Regions from separate parts of the Arthrobacter sp. M71 S08 genome, predicted to be linked through region 2. Evidence: predicted binding sites of a transcription regulator. Region 2 holds the regulator's gene; the other holds the start of a gene.
What was found. The regulator LexA, encoded in region 2, represses DNA repair genes until DNA is damaged. The targets are predictions, from matches to a motif close to TCGAACANNTGTTCGA.

Region 1: a site for LexA is predicted at 6,627-6,642, ahead of ruvA (Holliday junction branch migration protein RuvA). Genes of this name have one in related genera too.

The regions. Positions count from the first base shown of each region.
Region 1 is NZ_JBNHEY010000010.1:3,269-12,908, forward strand. Features, by position in the region: gene AC5RTB_RS15730 (M3 family metallopeptidase) at 1-940, opposite strand, end outside; gene AC5RTB_RS15735 (CapA family protein) at 1,065-2,324, shown strand; gene AC5RTB_RS15740 (type 1 glutamine amidotransferase) at 2,343-3,083, opposite strand; gene AC5RTB_RS15745 (DUF1727 domain-containing protein) at 3,080-4,360, opposite strand; gene pdxT (pyridoxal 5'-phosphate synthase glutaminase subunit PdxT) at 4,474-5,199, shown strand; gene AC5RTB_RS15755 (YebC/PmpR family DNA-binding transcriptional regulator) at 5,183-5,941, shown strand; gene ruvC (crossover junction endodeoxyribonuclease RuvC) at 5,972-6,544, shown strand; gene ruvA (Holliday junction branch migration protein RuvA) at 6,682-7,311, shown strand; gene ruvB (Holliday junction branch migration DNA helicase RuvB) at 7,311-8,432, shown strand; gene AC5RTB_RS15775 (preprotein translocase subunit YajC) at 8,673-9,140, shown strand; gene secD (protein translocase subunit SecD) at 9,208-9,640, shown strand, end outside.
Region 2 is NZ_JBNHEY010000001.1:781,724-791,363, forward strand. Features, by position in the region: gene miaB (tRNA (N6-isopentenyl adenosine(37)-C2)-methylthiotransferase MiaB) at 1-895, shown strand, start outside; gene miaA (tRNA (adenosine(37)-N6)-dimethylallyltransferase MiaA) at 897-1,829, shown strand; gene dapF (diaminopimelate epimerase) at 1,813-2,775, shown strand; gene AC5RTB_RS03660 (class I SAM-dependent methyltransferase) at 2,772-3,380, opposite strand; gene hflX (GTPase HflX) at 3,552-5,117, shown strand; gene AC5RTB_RS03670 (ATP-dependent DNA helicase) at 5,110-7,131, shown strand; gene lexA (transcriptional repressor LexA) at 7,144-7,872, opposite strand; gene AC5RTB_RS03680 (LysM peptidoglycan-binding domain-containing protein) at 8,164-8,553, shown strand; gene AC5RTB_RS03685 (histidinol-phosphate transaminase) at 8,658-9,640, shown strand, end outside.

The sequences.
Region 1 (9,640 bases), on a different contig from region 2:
CAAGCTGTTCGGCCTCCGCGCGCGCATTCCGGACCGCGGGTTTCGCGAGTCGGTCGAGCATGTCGTGAATCGCGTCGAGGGACGGCGCGGTCTGGTCATCCGTAGCCAGCTCGGCGTGATTGGCGAAGCCGAGGAGGGCCGCCCGCTCGGCTCGCAGTGCGGCCATGCTTGCTGCGACACCGACGGTATTGTCCTCGTTATCGCGGGAACCCCGGTTGATGGAGGCTTCGTGGAGGCGTCGGCGGGTTTCCCGGTTGGTCAGTGATTCGAGTGCCGGTTGGGACGTCGGCAGGATCAGCGTCAGAAGATACTTGCCGGCGTGGCCGGCGGCTTCGGCGGCGTCCCGGGCGGAGGTGATGTCGTCTGCGGAGAGCCCATCGAGCTCGGACGCATCATCCACAAGCAGGACCGAGGCATTAGTGTCACGGAGCAGCCGCTGCCCGAACTCCGTGCCGAGGCGGGAGAGCTCGCCGTTCAGCTCGCGCAGTCGCTGCTGTGCGACGTCGTCGAGCTGGGCGCCCGCGCGGACGAAGCGCTGCCGGTACTCGTCGGCCAGCCGTGCGGATTCAGCGTCGAGACCGGAAACGTCGACAGCGTTCACCCGCTCGAAGAGGGCAGCGTTGAGATAGATGTTGTCCTCGTGCGCAGCCAGGCGGGGCGCGATCTCTTTCTCCACCGCCTGAATCCCCTCGGTGGAATGCGCTGACGAGTTGTTGTGGAACACCAGAGCAACCCGGCGAAGGGCCTGACCCGCGCGTTCCATAGCCACAATCGTGTTATCGAAGGACGCGGGTTCGGGGTTGGCAACTATCGCATCGATTTCGGTCAAATGCTCACCGATACCGGTTTCGAAGGCCGGCAGGAAGTCCCCCTCGCGGATCTGCGCGAAAGGCGGCAGCTGGTACGGCAGCGTGCTCGGATTCAGAAAAGGGTTGCTCATGGGAACCAACCTTGGCATAACGCGCAGCGCCACTCCAGCAGGTATGCGCGTTTCCACCGTGTTTTCTCCGCGGTTTCACCCAGGGTCGCACCTATCATTGGGAGTCACATCTAGGGAGGTCTTCGTGTCTCAAAAGACGCTAATCCGGGGCAAATGGGCAGCGCTGGGGCTGGCTCTCACACTCGCAAGCTCCGGCTGCATGGGCGCCGGCGAGGGGCCAGCTACCCAGGGTGCGGAACCAACGACGACGGCGCCCGCCGCTTCTTCCGAGCCCGCGACCACGCAGGCAACCTCCGAACCTCCCGAGCCCACACCGGAGCCGACGCCCGGGAAGGGGCCCGACTGCCCCACCGACCGGTGTTTCTCCTTTATGGCTTCCGGCGATCTGCTGGTGCACCCGCAGCTGTGGGAGCAGGCCGCCGTCGACGCCCGGCAGACAGGCAAGGGCTCCCTCGACTTCGAGCCGCTCCTGGCCGGGCAACGTCCGTATATCGAGGCCAGCGACCTGGCGGTGTGCCACATGGAGACCCCGGTCGCCACGCCGGAAGGACCGTTCAGCGGCTACCCGCAATTCAACGTTCCGCCGCAGATCCTCGACGCGGCTAAGGCTGTCGGCTACCAGGCCTGCACCACCGCCAGCAACCACACGGTCGACGCCGGCACCGAGGGGCTGGTGCGCACCCTGGACACCCTCGACCGGCTCGGGCTGGAGCACACGGGCTCCTACCGCACCGAAGAGGAGGCCCAGGAGCTGATGATCCTCGAGACGCCGGCGGCCCGGGTCGCGGTGATCGAAGCGACCTATGGCCTCAATGGGCTCACTCCCGAGTTCCCCTGGCAGGTGGACATGCTCGACGGGCCCACCATGATCGCCAAGGCGGAGAGGGCGCGCGAGGAGGGGGCCGACGTCGTTATCGCGGCCATCCACGCCGGCGATGAGTATGCCTCGCTACCCAACCAGCAGCAGGTCGATCTCGCCCACGCGCTGGCGGACAGCGGCGCGGTGGACTTCATCTATGGCCACCACACGCACTCGGTGCTGCCGATCGAGTACTACAACGACACGTGGATTGTTTACGGCCTCGGTAACGGTGTCACCGAGCTGTCGCCGGTGTATGACGTCAACAACGAGGGGCTGACCATCCGGGCGCAGTTCGCGGCCGACGAGTCGGGGGAGTGGACGGTCAGTGACCTGGCCTGGGTCCCCTCGGTCATTGTGCGCGACCCGTACCGCTGGTGCTCGCTCGCCCCGGACCAGGAGCCCGGAGCCTGCTCGACCCCCGAACATGAAGCGGCCGTTAAGGAGCGCACGCTGGCAACGGTGGAAACCTTCGGAGCGTCCGACGACGGCGCTCACCAGTGGCTGGTGTCCGAGGAAAAGTGACGGGCCTTCGGGCGCAGTTCAGCGCGGCCGCGCGGCGGCGTGTCGGCGTGCGAGCTCTGCAAGGCTGTCATCCACGTCGCCGGGCTCGAACGAGCCGTACTTGCGGATGGCGGCCTCACGGATCAGGAAATCGGCAATTGCGGGATTCTTCGGCAACAGGGAACCGTGCAGGTAACTGGCGACGATGTTGAGGTGCCTTGCACCTTCATGGTCATCCGTCGAGTTGTTCCCCTCGCCTTTGCTCACCGTGGCGAGCGGCCGGACACCCGGACCAAGGAAGGTCTGCCCGCTGTGGTTCTCGTAGCCGTGGATGTCGCCGAACTCCTCGCTGCGGGCCACCACATTCCCGATCAGCCGTTCGTCGCCGCCGTGCGTCTCGATGTCCAGGAGGCCGATCCCTGGAATCATCGTGCCGTCATGGGTCTTGAAGAACTTCCCGAAGAGCTGATAGAGGCCGCAGATCGCGAGCATCGGCGTACCGTCTTCGGCCAGCGCCCGAAGGTGCACTGCGTTCGACTGCAGGTCCTCCTGGATCACTACCTGCCCGCTGTCCTGCCCGCCGCCGCCGATCAGGATGTCCGCGTCGTCCAGGAAGGTGTCACCCGCATTGTGTTCGAGGATGACGGCCTCATACCCGTGCCAGGCAAGGCGTTGCTTGAGCACCAGTACGTTGCCCCAGTCGCCGTAAATGTTCATGTCGCGTGGATACAGCTGCAGGATCCGCAGCGTGCCTTTGCTGGCCGGAGTATCGGAACTCATGAGACCACCTTCACGTCAGTAATTTTAGACAGCTCCCTGCGGATGGCCAGCATCGCGGTGTAGGTGCAGAAGATCCGCTTCGGCCGGCCCTTCGCGCTGCGGATGAAGGTACGCAGCGCTGATCCGGTGTCAGGGTCGATGTCCCGGGCGGCGACGTCGTCGTACTGGAGGCGCAGGGCCATGTCATAGGCGCGGACGCCGCTGACCATGTCAACTCCGCCGGCTGCCAGGCTGTCGAAATCGACGTCCCAGAGCCAGGACATGTCCCTGCCGTCCGCGTAATTGTCGTTGATGGCGATCATCGTCGCGTACCCGACGGCGTCGAAGGATTTCAGGCCCAGCCTGAAGCCGCTGGGATTCTTCACGAGGACGAGTTCGAGGGGCTGCCCGTCCACCACCAGGGACTCACCACGACCGAAGGCAGGCTCGACCGCTGCCAGCGAGCGCAGCATCGTGTCCCGGTTGGATTCGCCGCCCAGGATGATCCGGGCCATTGCCAGCGCTGCGGCGGCGTTGAAGATGTTGTAGACCCCGCGGAGGGTCAGGTCGACTGTGCTTGCCTCACCGTCCATCAGGAACATCGCAGTGTTCGAATTCACTGACTCGAGCACGACGTCGGCCGGCAGGCTTGAGGCCGGAGCGGTGCCTGTGGCGCCGCGGAGGTCGTCGTCGCTGGGGAACGTATCCCTGAGCGACTCATCCAGCCCGAAGTAGGCCACAGAAGCGTTTCGCACCGATGATGCGATCGAGGCAACCCGTGGATCCTCCCGGTTCAGCACCACAGTTCCCGTGGTCTTGACTGCAATCTGCTCCAGCAGCCTTGTGGTCTTGTCGATTTCCCCGAAGCGGTCGAGCTGGTCGCGGAGGACGTTGAGCAACAGGCAATGGGTCGGGGGTACCAGGTTCACGAAGTGGACGGCATGCGCCTCGTCCAGTTCCAGAACGGCGACGTCGGCGCTGAGCCTTCCGCGCCAGTCGACCTCGCCGAGGAGCGCGGCTGCCACCCCGCGGGTGAAGTTGCTGCCGGTACGGTTTGTGAAGACCTTCAGGCCCTGGCCCTCGAGGAGTTCAACCACCATTTTGGTGGTGGTGGTCTTTCCATTGGTGCCGCTGACCACGATGACACCCTTGGGCAGGTTCCGCAGGGCCCGCGCCATGAATCCTGGGTCGATGCGTTCAACCACCAGACCCGGGAACGCCGAACCACCGCCGCGCAGACGCGAAAGTGCCCGAACTGTTTTGCCCAGGGGCACGCTCAAGCTAGACAGACCAGACATGGTCTCTAACTTATCGTGCTTTGTCCGGCCCACAGGCATGACGCCTTTGGGTGCGGCAGGCGTGGCAGATGCCGATTCGCAGGGAACGTCCCGCGCCAAACTAGAATGAGGTGGTGACTTCCACCATTCCTTCCGAAGGCTCCGCCCTGCGCGTCGGCGTTCTCGCCGTGCAGGGTGACGTCCGCGAGCACGTCCGGGTGATCGAATCCCTGGGCGGAGAAGCCTTCCCGGTCCGCCGTCCCAGCGAGCTGGAGCAGGCCGAGGGCCTCATCATCCCCGGCGGTGAATCCACCACCATGGACAAGCTCACGCGCGCCTTCGACCTCGCGGAACCTTTACGCCGGCGCATCCGGAACGGGTTCCCGGTTTACGGGTCCTGTGCGGGAATGATCATGCTGGCGGACACCATCGCCGATCCCTCACTGGACCTGAGGGGCAATCCGCAGCAGACGCTTGGCGGGCTGGACATTGTGGTGCGCCGCAACGCCTTCGGCCGGCAACGCGAATCCTTCGAGACGGACCTGCCGTTCGATGAGCTGCCCGGGAACGGCGATGACGTCCATGCCGTGTTCATCCGGGCGCCGTGGGTGGAAAAGGTCGGTGAATCGGTCAAGATCCTGGCACAGGTCGACGCACCGGACACGCCGCCCGCAGAACATGGGCACGAGCGCCACCCCAACAGGGGTGAAGCGCGGCCGGTCGCTAGAATTGTTGCAGTCCGCTCGGGAAACCTGCTCGCCACCAGCTTCCATCCGGAGGTCACCGGTGAGCACCGCATCCACGAGCTTTTCCTATCGATGATCGTCAAAAGAAGGGCAGAGCATGTCGGGGCACTCTAAATGGGCTACCACCAAACACAAGAAGGCCGTGATTGATGCCAAACGCGCCAAGTCCTTCGCCAAGCTGATCAAGAACATTGAGGTTGCTGCCCGCGCCGGCGGTGCGGATATGTCGGGTAACCCTGCGCTGGAACTCGCCGTGCAGAAGGCCAAGAAGACTTCGGTACCCAATGACAACATCGACCGCGCGATCAAGCGCGGCGCAGGCCTGACCGGCGAGGTAGTCGATTACTCCGAGATCATCTACGAAGCGCGCGGACCGCAGGGATCCGCATTGCTCATCGAATGCCTTACGGACAACAAGAACCGTGCAGCGTCCGAGGTGCGCGTGGCGATCACCCGCAACGGCGGTACGATTGCCGATCCCGGCTCCGTGGCCTACCTGTTCGCACGCAAGGGCGTTGTCTCGCTGCCGAAGAATGATCTGTCCGAAGACGATGTCCTGATGGCCGTCCTCGACGCGGGTGCCGAGGAAGTCAAGGAGTCCGGCGACTCTTTCGATGTCCACTCCGAACCGTCGGATCTGCGCGCGGTCGTCGCGGGGCTCGAAGAGGCCGGTATCGACTATGAGACCGACGAGGTTGAATTTGTCCCCTCCATGCAGGTGGAACTGGACGCCGACGCGGCACGCAAGTTCCTCAAGCTGGTGGACGCGCTCGAAGAGCTCGATGACGTCCAGAACGTGTACTCGAACGCAAACCTGAATGAAGACGTCATGGCCGAGCTGGAGAGCGACGATTAGTTCGGTCTCCGCGCGCCCGGGTCAACGCCCGTGACACTGCGCGTCATGGGGGTTGATCCCGGGCTTACCCGCTGTGGACTGGCCGTGGTCGACGTCGAGCCGAACCGTCGTGCCACGCTCGTGGCGGTGGGTGTGGTCGGTACCCCCGCGGACCATACGCTCGACCGCCGGCTGTTGATGATTGCGGAGTCGGTGGACGTCTGGCTCGACACCCACACTCCGGACGTTCTCGCCGTCGAACGCGTCTTCAGCCAGCTCAATGTGAGCACGGTGATGGGAACCGCGCAGGCTTCCGGAGTGGTGATCACAGCCGCTGCGCGACGCGGTATCCCCGTTGCCCTGCATACGCCGACGGAGGTGAAGGCCGCCGTGACCGGCAACGGTCAGTCCGACAAGACAGCCGTCACCAAGATGGTTACGAAGATACTGCGGCTCGCCTCCGCGCCCACGCCGGCAGATGCTGCTGACGCTCTTGCGCTTGCCATCACGCACGCCTGGCGCACCGGATCATCCGCTTCCGTACGGGCTCAGGGCGGTTCCGGCCAGACGGCAGCCCAACGGCTATGGGCCGAGGCCGAGGCTAAAGCCCGACGGCGGCGCTGAGCCGCGGGCTGCGGATCGGGCGCCGATGCCGGGGCTCCGGTGTGGCGGGCATGAAATAGTCGGTTGCTGCCCGTACGCTGATTCGTAGATATGTTCGGTGATATTCGTTTCGATCCTCAGCACCTGGAGCCGCACGCATGATCAGCTCTCTGACCGGGACAGTAAGCCATGTTGGCCTGCACTCGGCCGTTCTCGACGTCAACGGGTTCGGAATGCAGGTACAGGCAACTCCCCAGACCCTCTCCACCTTGCATCTGGGCAACCAGGCGAAAGTCTTCACCTCGATGATTGTCCGCGAGGACTCCATGACCCTCTTCGGATTCACAGACACGGAGGAGCGGGAGGTCTTCGAAACCCTGCTCGGCGTCAGCGGAGTAGGCCCCCGGCTGGCGCTTGCTGTCCTCGCGGTTCACCCCCCGGCCGCCATCCGGACGGCCGCGTCCTCCGGAGATGACAAGGCGTTCAGCAAGGTACCCGGAATCGGGCCCAAGGGAGCCCGGCGCATTGTGCTTGAACTCGCCGACAAGCTGGTTCCGCTCGAGACAGATTCACCGGCCACAGCCGCGGGCGCCTGGCAGTCCCAGGTCCTCGCCGCGATGATGGGCCTGGGCTGGTCGGAGAAGGACGCCGGCTCAGCCATCGACTCGGCCGTGAAGGAGTCGCCGGAGATTGCGGCCACCGGTGATGTCGGTTCCATCCTCAAACTCACCCTGCGCAGACTGGGCCAGGACGGGGCGCGCAGCTCGGCACGGGCCTCGGTGAACTGATGGCGGAAGAGCAGGAACAGCCTCTCGTCTCGCCCTCGGTTGACCCTGAGGACCGCGCGGTCGAGGCGGCCCTCCGGCCCAAGAACCTCGACGATTTCGTTGGTCAGGCGAGAGTGCGCCGCCAGTTGTCACTGGTTCTCGAAGCATCGCGAATGCGCGGCCGGAGCGCGGATCACGTGTTGCTCTCCGGCCCGCCCGGCCTGGGCAAGACCACCCTTGCAATGATCATCGCAGCCGAAATGAACGCGCCGCTGCGCATCAGTTCCGGCCCCGCTATTCAGCATGCGGGAGATCTCGCAGCTATCCTTTCCTCGCTCACCGAAGGCGAGGTGCTGTTCCTCGATGAAATCCACCGCATGTCGCGCCCGGCTGAGGAAATGCTCTACATGGCCATGGAAGACTTCCGGGTGGACATCATTGTCGGCAAGGGGCCGGGCGCCACCGCCATTCCGCTGGACCTTCCGCCGTTCACTTTGGTCGGGGCTACCACCCGCGCCGGGTTGTTGCCCGGACCGCTGCGTGACCGCTTCGGTTTCACAGGGCACCTGGAGTTTTACTCCACGGCCGAACTCGAACTCGTGCTCCGGCGCTCGGCCATGATGATGGACATGCGGGTCAACTCCGCGGCTTTCGCTGAAGTGGCAGGGCGGTCCCGGGGCACGCCCAGAATCGCGAACAGGCTGTTGCGCCGTGTCCGCGACTGGGCTCTGGTGAACAACGTCGATGTCATCGATGCCAGGTGCGCCGGTGCCGCCCTGGACATGTACGAAGTGGACGCCAAGGGGCTTGACCGTCTCGACCGGGCCGTCCTGACCGCACTGGTGACGAAGTTCAACGGCGGGCCGGTGGGGCTTTCCACCCTCGCCATAGCGGTGGGGGAGGAACCCGAGACGGTTGAGACAGTCGCCGAGCCGTATCTCGTCCGTGAAGGAATGCTTGGACGGACCCCTCGCGGACGTATCGCCACCGCCGCTGCGTGGGAGCACCTTGGGCTTGTCATGCCTCCGACAGTCGCCGCTGCCATGCCGGAGGACCTGTTCTCCGTGTATCAGGAGGATTCGGTTCCAGAGATCGAGAACGGGATGGGTGCTGAATCTGAGTGGAGCCGCAACGAGGGCTAGTGCGAAAGTTGCGCCGTGTTCACCGTAGACTGATATGACGTGTGGCACACCGCGCGGTCAAAGCTAACGGAATCGGCGTTGAGGTTCCCTGCTCCGTTCTCATCATTGCGAAACAGGGGCCGCGGAATCGATACGCTGAAAGCAGTACTCCCGCAGACCGTGCGTGGCCGCGGAACTCGGTGTCGGGTCGCATGCATAGCGTCCGGCTGCGCTGACCAAATATAGAAACGGATTTTCTCTGTGCTCGCAAATGTAGTTGCCCAGACCACTCAGACAACGGGCGGCGGGTTTGATATCTTCAGCCTGCTCCTCCCGCTGGCCCTCGCCTTCCTGATCTTCACCATGTTCCGCAAGCAGCGGAAGATGAAGCAGCAGGTCGCCGAGCAGCGCACCCAGATGCTTCCGGGTACCGAGGTCATGACCAACTTCGGCCTGTTCGGCACCATCGTCTCGCTCGATGATGACAACAACAAAGCAGTCATTGAGATCTCGCCCGGTGTTACTGCCACCGTTCACACGCAAACGTTGAGCAAGGTCGTTACCCCGGAGCCGGTGGTTGAGGAAGAGCACACGGTTCCCGACGACGCGTCCTCTCTTACCGCCCCGGACACGGACGCGGACCGCCCCCTTCGTGAGGAGACTCCGGAGGAAACAGTCGAGCGGCTGAATCGGGAGAATCCCCGCGACCGAAACGACAAAGACCAGTAATCCTGATTCGGCCGCCCCGGCGGTCGAAGTCAAGTCTCGAGTTCCAACACCTAAGGATTCACGCACCATGGCACGAACAGGCCCAGGCTCCGCCGCCAAACGCACTCTCGTGTGGCTCGGCGTAGTCTTCGCACTCCTTGCGCTGCTGCTCGGCGGCGGCTCGCTGTGGAGCAACGCCAGCTGGACACCAAAACTTGCCCTCGACCTCGAGGGCGGTACCCAGATGATTCTTTCGCCCCAGGTCCAGGGCGGCAGTACGGAGATCACGCCCGACCAGCTGGACCAGGCGGTCGAGATCATCCGCCAGCGCGTCGACGGCAGCGGTGTAGCTGAGGCAGAGATCAGCACCCAGTCCGGGCGAAACGTGATCGTCGCGCTGCCGGGCATCCCCGAACCGGAAACCCGTGAACTGATCCAGGCATCCGCCCAGATGGAGTTCCGTCCTGTATTGCTCGGCGGACCCGGGCTCGCTCCGGCGGCTGAAACGCCGACGCCGGAAG
Region 2 (9,640 bases):
CCTGGGCCAGAACGTAAATTCCTACGGGGTTGAGTTCGGGGACCGGGGTGCATTCGCCAAGCTGCTGCGTTCCTGCGGCGACATCCCAGGACTGGAAAGGGTGCGCTTCACGAGCCCCCACCCCGCAGCGTTCACCGACGACGTCATCGACGCCATGGCAGAGACGCCGAACGTGGCTCCACAACTGCACATGCCCCTGCAGTCCGGCTCCGACCGCATACTCAAGGCGATGCGCCGCTCCTACAGGTCGGAGAAGTTCCTCGGCATTCTCGACCGGGTTCGCCGGCGCATGCCGCACGCGTCAATCTCGACGGACATCATCGTCGGCTTCCCCGGAGAGACCGAGGAGGACTTCCAGGAAACGCTTCGGGTCGTGGAACAGTCGCGATTCGCCACCGCTTTCACCTTCCAGTACTCCAAGCGGCCCGGCACGCCTGCCGCGGATCTTCCCGACCAGCTCCCGAAGGCAGTTGTACAGGAGCGCTACGAGAGGCTCACCGCGTTGCAGGACCGCATCTCCGGTGAGGAGAACGCGGCGCAGGTCGGCCGGCGGGTGGAGGTGATGGTCACCGCTCAGCAGGGCCGCAAAGCGCATGAGACCCATCGACTGAGCGGGCGTGCCCGCGACCAGCGTCTCGTGCACTTCTCGGTGCCGGAGGGCACTGAGGCTCCACGGCCCGGGGACCTCGTCACCGTACCCATCACTGCGGCCGCGGCCTTCCACCTCATCGCTGACCCCTCGGCAGAGGATTACCACCTGCGTCGCTCACGCGCCGGTGACGCCTGGGACCGGGCGCAGGCAGAGTCCTGTGGAGCGCCGGCACCGGGCGCTGCGGGTATCGGCGGCAAGGGTGTCTCACTGGGCATGCCCTCCCTTCCCGTTCGCCGTCCCTAAGATGAGCGGGACGGAGGCGGCGGGAACGCTGCCGCTCATCGCCGTCGTCGGACCCACGGGGTCGGGGAAATCAGAGTTGGGCATCGCGCTGGCCAAGGCGCTCGGCGGTGAGGTCATCAACGCTGACTCCATGCAGTTCTACCGCGGCATGGACATCGGCACGGCCAAGTTGTCAGTCGATGAACACTCCGGCGTACGGCACCACCTCCTGGACATCCTCGACGTCCGTGACGAAGCAAGCGTTGCCCGCTACCAACAGCGCAGCCGCGAGGTGATGGCGGATGTCCGTTCGCGGGGCAACGTGCCGATCCTCGTGGGCGGCTCAGGCCTGTACATCCGCGCAGCCCTCGATCAGCTTGAATTTCCGCCGACCGACGCCATGGTCCGCGCCCGCCTCGAATCGGAAAACGAACTGCACGGGTCAGCGGCCCTGAGGGAGCGACTCTCCGCCGTCGATCCCGTTTCAGCACAGCGTCTGGAAGACGAGCGCCGCGTGATCCGGGCGCTTGAAGTGCACGAAATCACGGGCCGGCCCTTCAGCTCCTACATGCCGCAGCGCGTGTATCACCAGCCCGCCGTGCAGATTGGACTGCAGGTCGACCGGGACATCCTCAAGGAGCGGCTTGCCGAGCGCGTGCATGTCATGGTCGAGCGTGGGCTGCTGGACGAGGTACGCACGCTCGATGAGCAGGGCCTCCGGAAGGGCCGAACCGCGGCGCGCGCCCTGGGGTACAGCCAGTTCCTGCGCGTGCTCGACGGCGAATGGTCACCGGCGGAGGCAGCGGAGGACACCATTGCGGCTACGCGGCGCTTTGCCCGGCGTCAGCTGACCTGGTTCCGGGCCGATGAACGGGTGCACTGGCTCCACTGGCGGGATCCGGAGCTTGTTGCGAAAGCCGTGAGCATTGTCCGCAGCGATGGACCCCTATCCTAGAACGGTGAGTACCCACGCCCAAGCAGCATCGCCCGTCCGTACGCGACTGTCCGGCCTGTCCTTCACCAAGGGGCACGGCACCGGCAACGATTTCATCCTCGTTGCGGATCCGGACGGGTCGGTGGACCTGACGGCCACGGATGTCGCGATCGCCTGTGACCGTCACCGCGGTATCGGTGCTGACGGTCTGATCCGTGCGGTGCCGTCGTCGTTCCTGCCGGAGGGAAGGGCGCTGCTCGAACAGAATCCAAGCGCGCAGTGGTTCATGGACTATCGCAACGGTGACGGCTCGATGTCGGAGATGTGCGGCAACGGGGTCCGCGTGTTTGTTCATTTCCTGATCAGCCAGGGCCTGGTCGAGCTGGCGGAGGGTGCCGTGGTGGCCATCGGGACCCGTGGCGGCATCAAACTGGTCGAGCGGTCTGCCGACGGTTACTCGGTCGACATGGGTCCCTGGGAATTCATCTATCCGAACGCGGCAGCTTCGCGTGCAACTGATTCCCTGGTGGAGGCCGACGGACTGCAGGTTGCCAGGCCGGGCCTGTCGATCAGTATGGGCAATCCCCACACGGTTGTTGCCCTCGCTGAGATCGCCGAACTGCGAGCAACGCGTCTGTTCGACGCGCCTTCCGTGGACCCGGTGCCGCCGAACGGTACCAACGTCGAGTTTGTCGTCCCGCATGACCCCCTCATGCACGACGGCGTGGGGCAGGTAAGCATGCGTGTCCACGAGCGCGGAGTGGGAGAAACGCTCTCGTGCGGTACCGGTGCCTGCGCGGCGGCAGTCGCCGCGCGATACTGGGCAGGAGAAGAGGCCCCTGACATCTGGAGCGTCACAGTCCCCGGCGGTACTGTCGGCGTCCGTTTTGCGATCAGTCCCGGGGGAGCCGAGCACGTCCACCTCAGCGGACCTGCAGTGCTGGTAGCCAGCGGTACTTTCGCCTAGGCCCTGCGGGTCACCCGTAGAATGCGGAAGGACTTCGAGGTGGCTGCCCTGTCGACGTCGTAATCGGCGGCAAGCTCGGCAGCGAGCCACCGCTGCAGCGAGTCCGCACCAAGATTCTTCTGCACGACCAGCCAGGCGATGCCGCCGGGCGCCAGCCGCGGAACCCACCGCAGGAGAAGCTCGTGGAGAGCGTCCTTTCCGATGCGGATAGGCGGGTTGGACCAGATGGTGTCGAAGGAGATGTCCGGGCTGACGTCGTCGGGCAGGACAGCGCTTACGTTGGACAGATCCAGCCGGCGTGCGTTTTCCCTGGTCAGTTCCAGCGAACGCTCATTGACATCGATTGCCACGACGTTCGCCTGCGGTGCCTGAAGCGCCATTGTGAGGGCAATCGGTCCCCATCCGCAGCCAATGTCGAGCAGGTTCGAGCCGGTTGGAGGCGGGACCTCGGACAGCAGGATGGCAGTGCCCTTGTCCACGCCGTCGGGGCTGAAGATACCGCCCGATGTAACCAGCTCCCGCTCCTTGCCCGCAAGGGTCACCCGGAGCGGCCGGCGGCGATCCGGTCCCGAAGGGGCGGCGCTGAAGTAGTGCTGCGAATCCATAGTGTTCCAGCCTAGTGCGCTCCTCACGGCCCGCGAACCTACAGTCCGCAACACACACTCCACGACGCCGCTTCGGCCGATCGGTCCTGTGCCCGTCTTCGCGCTCAGAGAATCTTGCCCACGCACTTGGGGCAACGGACTACCATGGAAAGACAGTTACCAAGGGAGAGTATGACCACACATCACGGAGCGTCGGCAACGCCCGAGCCGGAAATGGGCCCGGATGAGATCCAGGCTGTTATTGACCGGATACTTGCCAAGGACCCCGCATCGTCGCCCAACGGCGTTCCCCGCCGTTTCAGCAACGGCCCCAGTGGCCGAGCCCAGGCCCTTTCGGAACTCGACGAGGAGCACACCGAGTACGACGGCGAACAGCAGGACCTCGCGGAGCGTCGCGCTCTCCGGCGTGTGGCTGGCCTGTCTACGGAACTCGAGGATGTCACCGAAGTCGAGTACCGGCAGCTGCGCCTTGAGCGCGTGGTCTTGGCGGGCATCTGGGGCGAAGGCACAGTCGAAGAGGCGGAGAACTCTCTCCGCGAACTCGCTGCACTCGCGGAAACGGCCGGATCGGAAGTGTTGGACGGGATCATCCAGCGCCGCCTGAAACCGGACCCTGGAACCTTCCTTGGAGCGGGCAAGGCCGAGGAGCTGAAGAACATCGTGATGGCAACCGGTGCAGACACCGTGGTCGTCGATAGTGAGCTCGCTCCGTCGCAGCGCCGCGGACTCGAAGACATCGTCAAGGTCAAGGTCATCGACCGGACGGCGCTCATCCTGGATATTTTCGCCCAGCACGCCAAGTCCCGTGAGGGCAAGGCGCAGGTCGAGCTCGCGCAGCTTGAGTACCTCCTCCCTCGTCTCCGTGGCTGGGGTGACTCGATGTCCCGCCAGGCCGGTGGCCAGGTCGGCGGTGCCGGTGCAGGCATGGGTTCCCGTGGACCCGGTGAAACCAAGATCGAGCTCGACCGGCGGAAGATCCGCACCCGTATGGCCAAGCTCCGTCGTGAAATCGCCGGGATGAAGCCTGCCCGTGAGACCAAGCGGGCCAACCGCCGTCGTCATGAAGTTCCATCAGTCGCTATTGCCGGGTACACCAATGCCGGAAAATCGTCCCTGCTCAACCGCCTGACCGACGCCGGGGTCCTGGTCGAGAATGCGCTCTTTGCAACGCTGGATCCCACCATCCGGCGTGCGCAGACTCCTGACGGGCTCGAGTTCACGCTCGCGGACACCGTCGGATTCGTCCGTTCGCTTCCTACCCAGCTGGTCGAGGCGTTCCGGTCAACGCTGGAGGAAGTGGCGGACGCCGACCTCATTCTCCACGTCGTGGATGCCTCGCACCCCGACCCTGAGGGGCAGATCGCTGCGGTACGCGAAGTGCTTACCGAAGTCGACGCGCGCAAGGTGCCGGAAATTGTGGTCCTGAACAAGGCGGATGCGGCCGATCCCTTCGTGCTCGAACGGCTCCGGCAGCGGGAACCCCGCCACGCGATCGTTTCTGCCCGCACTGGCCAGGGAATTCCGGAGCTGCTGGAGCTGATCAGTCAGGCAATCCCGCGGCCCAGCGTCAAACTGACCCTGCTCGTGCCCTACCAGCGCGGCGATGTCGTCAGCCGTCTGCACCAGCCGGATGCGGAGATCCTTCGCCTTGAGCATGTGGAAGACGGTACACAGATCGACGTGATGGTCCGGGAAGGCTTGGCCGCGGAACTGGAGCCGTTCGTCAGGCATGGCTGAAGGGAGCGTAAGTCCCCTTCAACTGCTTGACCATGTCGTGGAAACGATGGGCGGTCAGCAGCGCAGCGGACAGCATGAGATGGTGCGCCAGGTCGAGGAGGCAATCGACACCGGCACCCATTTGCTGGTGCAGGCTGGCACCGGTACCGGGAAGTCGCTGGCATACCTGCTTCCGTTGATTGCGCATGCGGTGAAGAGCGACACGACCTCCATCGTTTCGACCGCCACCCTGGCACTGCAGGCGCAGATTGTTAACCGTGATCTGCCGAGGCTCCTCGACACACTGCACGGCTCACTCCCGCGCCCGGTGAACGTCGCGCTGCTCAAGGGCCGGAGCAACTACGTCTGCCGCCACAAGACCGACGGCGGATTCCCCGACGAGGACGATTCAGGAGCGCTGTTTGCTCTCGACGGCGACACCGCGGCACCGCATCCCACGGCCGGGCCGTCGACCCCACTTGGTCGGGAGATCGTCCGGCTGCGGGAGTGGGCTGAGGATACCGAAACCGGCGATCGGGACGAGCTCCTCCCGGGTGTCAGCGATCGGGCCTGGCGTCAGGTCTCCGTCTCCTCCATGGAATGCCTCGGCGCCCAGAAGTGTCCCGTTGCCGACGAATGCTTCAGTGAGCGTGCACGAGAAAAAGCCGGGCAGGCGGACATCGTGATCACCAACCATGCCCTGCTGGCGATCAATGCGTTCGAGGGGCTTGCGGTGCTCCCCGAGCACGACGTGGTAGTCATCGATGAAGCACACGAGCTGCACGACCGCGTGACCTCAGCGGTGTCCGGCCAACTCTCCGGAGCTCTGATCGGAGCGGCAGCCTCGGTGGCGCGCCGCCATCTGGGCGCGGATACTGACACGCTGCATGCCGCGCAGAGCGCCTTTGAGGGTGCCTTTGACGCTCAACCCACCGGCTTAATGCCCGGGGGGCTCGATGAGCAGCAGGAGCTCGCGCTTGTCCAATTGCGGGAAGCCTGCAGGCTGGCTCTATCCGAGTCGAGCTCCGACGGGTCCGCCCAGTCGGCGGACGGCGGGCGGCAGATGGCCCGCTCGCGTCTGCTGATGCTGCTCGAATTGTCCGAGCGAATGGTCTCAGCCGGTGGCGCTGGGGAGGTGCTGTGGGCCAGCCGTCCGAGCACGTTCAGTCCCGGCTCCGGTTACTCAGCGGCGGACGACTCCTCGCCCGCCACCATCAGCATTGCCCCACTTTCGGTTGCGGGACGTCTCAGGCGGGGCCTGTTCGAGGATCACACCGTCGTGCTCACGTCAGCGACACTCGCGATCGGTTCCGAATTCGGGCCGGTCGCGGGCTCCCTCGGGTTAACCGGCGAGGGCGCGCCGTCGTGGACCGGGGTGGACGTCGGAAGTCCTTTCGACTATCCCCGGCAGGGCGTACTGTACGTCGCCAAGGACTTGCCGAAGCCCGGACGCGGAACTTCCGAGGAGCAGCTGGACGAGCTCGAGGCGCTGATCAAGGCCTCCCGTGGGGGAACACTCGGACTGTTCTCGTCGCGGCGGGCAGCGGAAGATGCTGCCGAAGCGCTTCGGGGGAGAGTCGACGTCGAGATCCTCTGCCAGGGCGAATCCTCCATGTCTGCGCTGGTAAAGCAGTTCGCGGAGGAACCCGACACCTGCCTTTTCGGCACAATGTCGCTGTGGCAGGGCGTTGATGTGCCCGGAACCTCCTGCCGCCTGGTCACCATCGACCGCATACCCTTCCCGCGGCCCGACGACCCGCTGATGACGGCGCGAACCCGTGCTGTGGCGAAGGCCGGGGGGAACGGCTTCATGCATGTCTCGGCCACCCACGCCGCGGTACGCCTTGCTCAGGGAGCGGGCCGGCTCATCCGCGCCCAGAACGATAGGGGAATGGTCGCCGTACTTGACTCCCGCCTGGCAACGGCCGGCTACGGCGGCTTCCTGAGGGCCGCCCTGCCGCCCTTTTGGCCCACGACAGACAGGGCAACCGCGCTCGCGATTCTGACGCGCCTTGCTCCCACGCAACCGGCCTAGGTTGCGAGCGGGTTAGAGGGCGCGCATCACCGAGACGACTCTGCCCATGATGGTGGCATGGTCGCCGAGAATCGGCTCGTAGTTGGTGTTCTGCGGCAGGAGCCAGGTGTGGCCATCACGCTGGCGGAACGTCTTCACAGTGGCTTCATCATCCAGAAGCGCCGCCACCACGTCTCCGTTTTCCGCATTGCTCTGACGGCGGACCACTACCCAGTCGCCGTCACAGATGGCGGCGTCGATCATGGAGTCGCCGGACACCCGCAGCATGAAAAGTTCTCCATGACCGACAAGCTGACGGGGGAGCGGCATAACGTCTTCAACCAGCTGGTCCGCCAGGATAGGACCGCCGGCGGCAATGCGTCCGACCAGCGGAACCATGGCGGCATCAACGGCCGAGAGTGGCGCTGATTCTTCTTCCTCAGCGGAGGAAGGCAGGATGCGCGGACCGTCGTCTCCAAGGGTGAGGGGAAGCAGGATCTCCATGGCGCGGGGACGCTTCGGGTCGCGACGGATGTAACCCATGCGCTCCAGCTGCGAGAGCTGGTGCGTGACGCTTGAGAGGCTGGCAAGCCCGACGGTGTCCCCAATCTCGCGCATGGACGGCGGGTAACCGTGCGCTGCAACGCTGCGCTGGATGGTCTCAAGAATCTTCTTCTGGCGGGGTGTCATTCCCTTTGGCGTGGCCCGGCCCCGCGGACGCCCGCGTCCGCGCTTGGCGTCTGGCGCAGGCACCTCTGTCATGTCCTCTGCCGCACTGAGATCTGCCACGAGAATGCGTCCCTTTCCTCTGGCTGGACCCGGACTGCCGCTCGCCAACCTGTTTTGTCAGTGGTGGGTGATGAGCTGGTTTCGAAGCGGCCGGACCGTCACCTTTGCCAGCAACGCTAGGGGACTGAACGTCCGTTTTCAAACATTTGTTCGAGCGAGTCTCGACAATATTAGTTCACAAATGCTAAGAATAAACGGATAGGAATAGAACACAGCTTCGAAAAAAGCTGTTGGGACATCCACACAACGAGAAAGGTGGACGCCATGTCGACGCTCCATATCGCAGGATCAGTTCCCACATTCCGGCTGGAAATGCGTCCGAACCGCGGAACCGGCGCACCATCCGGCCTGCATCTCACTCGCCGCGGCTGGATTGTTCTGATAGCTCTGCCCCTCGCACTTCTCGCCGCAGCGCTGCTCATCATCAGTGCGTTCTTCACCTCGCAGGCACAGGCCGCGGGAGGCGCGGGCGAAGTCACCAATACCGTGCGCGTCAATGTCACGTCGGGCGAGACTCTCTGGGCACTGGCCGCAGAGTATGCACCAAACCGGGATCCGCGTGCGGTAGTCGAGGAGATCGTCGAACTGAACGCTCTGGCCTCGTCCACCGTGCAGGCTGGGCAGTCCCTCCATATCCCCGTCGGAGGCCCGTGAGGCCTTGAAGATGTCGGATGGAAGTGTCCCGGGGAAGTGCGTAATAGTGCCCCGCTCCCGCAACGAATTCTTCAATGGGCAGCCTGCGGCCTTAAACTCTGGTAGTGACCGATCAGCTTGAACGCCTTAGCCGTCTGCCGATCCGAGAGAACCTGCGCGGACTCCGGCCGTACGGTGCTCCGCAGATAGACGTACCCATCCTTCTGAATGTCAACGAGAATACCCATGGCGTCCCGGAGGACGTTCGCAGTGCGATCGTTGATGCGGTGCAGAAAGCCGTAGCAGGACTCAACCGCTACCCCGACCGGGAGTTCACCCTCCTCCGCGAGCACCTCGCCAGCTACCTCGGTCACGGACTCACCGCAGACAACATCTGGGCAGCCAACGGATCGAACGAGGTCCTCCAACACATCCTGCTTGCGTTCGGCGGCCCTGCCCGAACTGCTCTGGGTTTCCCTCCCACCTACTCGATGTATCCCTTACTTGCCGGATCCACGGGGACTGAGTACCTGACAGGCACGAGGCAGGACAACTTCGATCTTGATGTTCGGTCGACCGCTGACCAGGTGGCTTCCTCAGGAGCGAACATTGTGTTCCTGTGCAGCCCGAACAATCCGACCGGTACTGCCCTCTCCCTGGACGTTGTCTCCGAGGTCTACGATGCAGGCGAGGCAGCCCAGGCGATCATCATTGTGGACGAGGCGTACGCGGAGTTCTCCCACACGGGCACGCCCAGCGCACTCGAACTGCTGCCCGGGAGGGAGCGGCTTATTGTCTCGCGCACTATGAGCAAAGCGTTCGCTCTCGCCGGAGCGCGCCTCGGATACCTGGCCGCGGCGCCGGAAATCGCGGACGCCCTTCGGCTCGTACGCCTTCCTTACCACCTCTCCGCGATCACTCAAGCCACGGCAGTGGCGGCCCTGACGCACTCCGGGAAGCTGCTCGCCAACGTCGATGAGATTAAGCGGCAGAGGGACCGCATTGTGTCCGGCCTTATAGGCATGGGCCTGCCGGTTGCGCCGTCGGACTCCAATTTCGTGCTGTTTGGAGGCATCGAGGACCCGCGCGCAGTCTGGCAGGGCCTCCT